Regions from separate parts of the Mycoplasmopsis mustelae genome, predicted to be linked through region 1. Evidence: riboswitches for the same ligand, from Rfam matches in the RefSeq annotation. Region 1 holds a riboswitch; the other holds the start of a gene.

Evidence for each region. A riboswitch is a leader RNA that binds a small molecule or an ion and turns the genes downstream of it on or off. The one in region 1 is predicted to bind lysine.
Region 2: it holds a riboswitch for lysine, as region 1 does, so the genes downstream of both, BCF59_RS01855 (OppA family ABC transporter substrate-binding lipoprotein) here and pepF (oligoendopeptidase F) in region 1, are expected to answer to the same signal.

The regions. Positions count from the first base shown of each region.
Region 1 covers NZ_SOCN01000002.1:52,329-55,548, reverse strand. Annotated here, with positions in the region: gene pepF (oligoendopeptidase F) at 1-1,443, opposite strand, end outside; lysine riboswitch at 1,536-1,700, opposite strand; gene cypl (ABC transporter thiamine pyrophosphate-binding lipoprotein p37/Cypl) at 2,670-3,220, shown strand, end outside.
Region 2 covers NZ_SOCN01000001.1:430,009-433,228, forward strand. Annotated here, with positions in the region: gene BCF59_RS01855 (OppA family ABC transporter substrate-binding lipoprotein) at 1-1,776, opposite strand, end outside; lysine riboswitch at 1,895-2,059, opposite strand; gene gap (type I glyceraldehyde-3-phosphate dehydrogenase) at 2,379-3,220, shown strand, end outside.

The DNA of each region.
Region 1 (3,220 bases):
GACACTGCCGTTTGCAATTGCATTATATAAATCGTATTCATAGTTAGCTCAACTTGTTTGTTTTAAAACGGTTCCTATAAATCCTTGAATCATAGAGTTTAAAATTTCAAATTTTAATTTTTTATCAGTACTAGTTTTTAACATATAATCAGCTAACATAAATTCATTATAAATTGATGCAATTTCAGCTAAAAAAATTGGATACATTGAATTTTGTAAATCTTGTCTAGTATCAGAAAAATACGAATGCATTGAATGACCTAGTTCGTGCACTAAAGTTTCAACGCTAGCTAGCGTTCCTTCAAAATTCATTAAAATGTATTTTTTATCTATACCATAGGTTCCACCGATGCTATATGCACCACCACGCTTGGTGTCGGTGCTCATATAATCCACTCATTTTTCATCGATGGCTTTACAAACTTGTTGGTGATATTCTTGACCAAATGGTTTTAGTGCTGTTTTGGCTAATTCATTCATTTCTGAGACTGTGTAAGAAGTTTTTACACTTACTAAATCACGTGAATAGTCTCATAGTTGACGCCTAGATTTAAATTTGATTTGATAAAATTTATCACTTCATTTTTTGTATTTTTTTAATATTTGTTTACTTTCAGAAACCTTGCTAAAGAGCTTCTTCAAAATTTCATCTGTTACCTTGTCTTTTGAAGTTAACATCGCTACAGCAGAGGTATATTTACGTAATTTTGCTTCAGTAGTGATGCTTTTAAAGTGTTGAAATAACAATTCTGCAAATGTGTCTTTGTGTTTAATAAAAGCGTTTCAATAATTGTGATATGCTTGCTTACGAACTTGTTCGTCGTTTGACTTTAATAATTTAGAATAGATTGCCGGATTGAGTTTAATCTTTTTGCCTGTCTTACTTGTTACTATCCCGTAATCCAACTCACTGTTGCTTAAAATACTAAATGTATTATGCGGACTAGGAAATCCGAACGAACTATTGATGATATATTCTTCAACCTTATCGTCTAATTTATGTTCATATTCGTCAATTTCATCTTGGATTTGTCTTCGATATGAAGCTAATCTTCGATCATTCATTCATAGTTTCATTTTTTCTATATTTGCATAAAATCTGTTAGTTTCTGAACCGAACGTAGTGTTTAATTTATGATTTAAGAATTGAAATTCAGCTTCTAATTTTTTAAATTTTGCATTAACTAAATCAGTATTTAAGTGGTTGGAAATGTAGTTATCTATCTTAAATGATAAAATTGTTTCTTGCTCTGATAATTTTACGTCATTTAAGTATGCTTCAATATTTTCATATTTTTTATCTTTATTTAAAATTCTTTCTTTTCTTACCTTATGATATTTATCGATTAAATTTTCAATCGAATCGCCTTTTAAAATGTCTTCTAAATCTCAAGTATATTCCTCAGGAACATCGCTGTGATTTTTAAATTGCTTTGCATTCATTGTTACTCCTAAAAGTTATGAAAAAAGTCTTATAAACTGTAGATTTACAAGACTTTTTTAATTTAAAGTGAAATATTAACTTTAATGAACTGTAAATCTATAGCACCAATGGAAAATCCAAAGAGTAGAAATCTTTTATGTTTTTCTACCAACCAAAATAACTGCCATTATCTTAGTTTCGGCTTTTATACCCTTTCATTAACTTCTGCATGCCCACTAGGTTAATTACTATTGCTAAAAGCTCCTCTATAGTAGTATCTATAACAGATTTGAACTCTTTTTATCGTCTCATCTGTTATATTAATACAACAGATTATGACTAAAAATAACGGTTGATAATATACATTCAACTGTTAATATTAGTCATAATAACTTGTTGTTTTCCTTTTTTCATAAAATTAATTGTATCAAAATATTTTATAAAATAAAATTTTTTATTGTTTTGGTTACTAAATTTATAATAAAGCAAAGAAGCTAATATGTTAACCTCACTGAAATACTAGAATTTTAATTTTTTAATATTTTATTTCTTTGTTGATTATGAAAATCTTAAATCATTTTTATTTAAATTAAGTGTTTCTACTACCACATTATCTTTTTTTGTGATGATAAGTTTTAATCAAAATTAAAAAAACTGGAATTTTATAAAGATTATCAGGCTGATTTTTAAATGAAAATGTTTATTTAAGTGAGAGTTTATTAATTTCTGAAGTAAATCAAAATATTAAATTTGCATTTTAAAATATAAAATTAAAAAAACTAGAAATTATGAATCGGAATGATTAAATTAGATTTTAAAAAATAATGTATAAATTGAAATTTGTAGGAATTAAAAATGAAAATTAAATCAATAATTTCTTTGAAGAAATCCGCTTGAAAAATATAAAATCTATAAAATTGTTAGTTTTATCAAATCAAAGTCATAAACTAATTGAAAAATTAACATTATCAGAATTTATTTTAACTTATGCTTCTTATATTTCTTCGGTGCCTAAATTTATTTATGAAAAGTTTTTAAAAAATCACTTAGAGAGGTAGTGTTGCGAGTTGTTAAAACCAAATTTAATGTTTTAAGGCGCTAATTTGTGTAGTTTCATGTTTTTAATACTTTTAAATTACTAATTTAGGTGATATTTTTGTTTTTGTTTTATAATTAATAGGATTAATGAATTCAATATCTCTTTTAGAGTTTTTTGATGTCTTAAACATTGATATTAGGAGAGAATATGAAAATGAAAAAACTATTGAAAATTGCAATTATTTCATTTACACCAACTTTATTAGTTGCTGCTTCATGTGGAACAAATCAAACTACTGAATCGCAACAAAAAGCGTTATATTCAAATCAAATTAATGCATTAGAAGCTGCTTTATCACCCGCAGAATTAAACAAATATCAAAGTATTTTAAATAAAGCAAAAGTCGAAAAAGAAGCAACTAAACAAGATGTGATTTTAAATGAAATCTATCGACAAAATTCTCAAATTAAAGAGTTGGTGCAACAATTAACTAAAGAATTTTATCGAGGTATAGGTGATAAATTTTTAACTAATTCAAATTTCGGGACAGAACAAATAGAAATTCCAAAAAATTTAATTACAACAGAACATACTTTAAAATTAACATTTTCAACTCCACAAAGTTATGCTTTAAACGGCAAAACACAAGAACAAGTTCGAAAAGAAGCTGAAAAACAAATCAACGATTTATTAAAAAACTCTAATAATAAACTAACGGTAAAAATTCAGTTTTATGGGGCCGAAAATTTTAATGCTTC
Region 2 (3,220 bases), on a different contig from region 1:
TCAATTAATAACAGCCGAAAGAATATTCATAAATTCAGCACCAAGCCCGGTTGTGTATGCTTTTACAACATTTGTGGCCTTACCTGCTTTAATGTTTTCTAATGAATTACCATAAACAAGTTTTGCGAAAGCATCATTAATTGTATTTGAAGATCCTGAAACATCTTGTGTTTGTGGTATAAGTGTAGGATATATAAATCCTGTTTGGTTTTTAACATTTTTACTTTGTGTGGTTCTTAAACCATATGTTGTTGCATCTTTTTCAATTATATCTTTATCACTTTGTTCTAATTCTGAAAAAGATACTGTGGAATATAAGCCTGCTTTATAATTATTAAAATAATACTTAGGTAATGCATCTTTAGATACAGGGTTATTTGTGTGTTGTTCGATGAATGTTTTAATTCTTCTTGGATTATTTAAATAATTTTTATCTCAGTAATTAGTATTAAGTTTCCATGAAGCTTGGAATGAGTTGTTATTATAACCTGCAAAATAATATTTTCCTGCATATAAAGTTAGTTCAGGTGTATTTGCATATCAATATGCACCAGTTTCTTTTGCAATACCACTCACGTTAAGTAGTTCCTCGCGAATTTTAGTTTTTTGTTCATTTGTTAAATTAGATTCGTGAGCAAAAAAATAAGGTAATTTAGAAAGATTTTGACTTTTTTCGGTGATATATTCAGTTGAAATAGGTTGCATTTCATAACTATATAAAAGTGTACTATTGAAAAATAGATCAAAATTAGCAGGCGTATTTGGAGATTTTTGTTTAATTACAAAAAATTCATCATTTCCGTTAGTTTCAACCGATTCGTTACTATCTAAAATTTTATTAAAATCTACGTTATATAAATCAAATAAATAAGTATTTACATAAGATGCATCTTGCTTAAATTTTGTAGAACCGTTTACAATGTATCCTTGTCTAGCCAATTCATCTAATGTATTAGATCCACCATGAGCTAAACGATAATTTGTATCAGTGTTTGTTAAAGTTCTTAATAAACCTAAGCGAAAATCGTTAGCCCTCACATTATATTTAGTGAGTTCACCTTTGTTATTAATATATTTAGTATTTTTTCTAATTCTAAATTTAATTTTATTTGTGTTTTTTAGGTCTTTTAAAAATTGTGTAGAATTAATAGATTTAGAATTATCACTTTGAAGATTTATCAAATTACTTGAATAACTCCCATCAGGTAAATCTGGTCCTTTCATTAAAGGTGCATCATCACTGTCGTAAACTTTATCAACCCCATTGACTGTTAAAATAATTGCGTCAGCAAGTTGTAATGAAAATTTTGAAACAGTTGGTTGTATGATTTTTCTAGTTATAACTTCGTTAAGTTGACTATCAATAATTTTCTTTTCTTCGATCTTTGAATTTCCAAAATAAACTCTTTCAACAAGTTTTGCAACTATTGCATCACTAAAAAATGATTGTATACTACCGTATGTAGAACTTTTATCTCAATCAAAAGTATTTTCTTTATAAGGACTATTTACAAATCTTGTGTAAAAACCTTGTTTTGCTTGTGTTGAAAACTGATTACCTAGTGTTTCTTGATATTTTCCTACAGGATTAATAATTTGTTGTAAATCACTTTCGGAGCGATATTGAACATTTGGATTAGTATTTGATGAACCTGATTTTTTCGGATTATTTTGATAATTTTTTATTTGATTATTTCCGCACGCAACAGCAACAGTAGCAATGGTTGCTGTAGCAGGTAATAACATTAATTTAAATTTACGATATTTTTTATTCATATTTTCCTTTATTTATTGAATATAATTTAAAGATATGAAAAAAGTCTTGTAATCTATAAATTTACAAGACTTTTGATTAAAATGTAAAAATCAGTTTACGAAATTAATATAAGAAATGCAAATCTATAGCACCAATGGAAAATCCAAAGAGTAGAAATCTTTTATGTTTTTCTACCAACCAAAATAATTGCCATTATTTCAGTTTCGGCTTTTATGCCCTTTCATCAACTTTTGCATGCCTGCTAGGTTCATTACTATTGCTAAAAGCTCCTCTATAGTTATTAATAACAGATTTCAACTTTGGAAGTCTTATCTGTTATTTTATCAACAGATTTTGACTTAAAAGAGACGGTAGGTATTAAAATTTCTACGTCTATCGGCATAAGTCATTGAAATTTGTTGTTTTACTTTTTTCATAATTGTAATTTTACCAAAAAATCTAGAAAACTAATGAAATTTATACGTTATACATAATATATTACAAATTAGTTTTATTTAATTTTATTATTAATTTATTTAAAAAGTTTATAATATAGTTACATTTTATAATAAATTAATAATAAAATGCTTAAGTACATATTATTAAAACTAGAAAGGTTAATATGAAAAAAGTAGCAATAAACGGTTTTGGAAGAATTGGTAGACTATTTTTCCGTAGATTATTGGAAACAAATTCAAATTTAGAAGTTGTAGCAGTTAATGATTTAACTGATGCTAAGACCTTGGCACACTTATTAAAATTTGATACTGCATTTGGTAAATTACCTTGCGAGGTATCAGCAAAAGACGGTGCAATTGTAGTTAATGGAAAAGAAATTAAAGTTTTCGCAGAAAAAGACCCTGAAATGTTACCATGAGGTAAATTAGGGATTGACTTAGTTGTTGAATCAACAGGATTTTTTACAAAGCGTGAAGGTGCAGAAAAACACTTAAAAGCAGGTGCTAAAAAAGTTGTAGTTTCTGCGCCATCTGACAAAGATGTTAAAACAGTTGTATTTAATGTAAATCATGACACTTTAACAAAAGAAGATAAACTAATTTCAGCTGCTTCATGTACAACTAACGCACTAGCACCTATGGTAAAAGTATTATCAGATAGCTTTGGAATTAAATCTGGATTTATGACTACAGTGCATGCATATACTGGAGATCAAAGATTACAAGATGCTCCACATAGAGATTTGCGTAGAGCACGTGCAGCAGGTTCAAATATGGTTCCTACTTCGACAGGAGCAGCAAAAGCTATTGGTTTAGTTGTTAAAGAAGCTTTAGGTAAACTAGATGGTTCAGCAATTCGTGTTCCATTAATTACTGGTTCATTAGTTGATTTAACTGTTTTATTAGAAAAACAACCAACAGTTGAAGAACTTAATGCCGCAATGAAAGCCGCTGAAAGCGAAACAATGAAATATGAAACAGAAGAAATTGTTTCATCAGATATTAT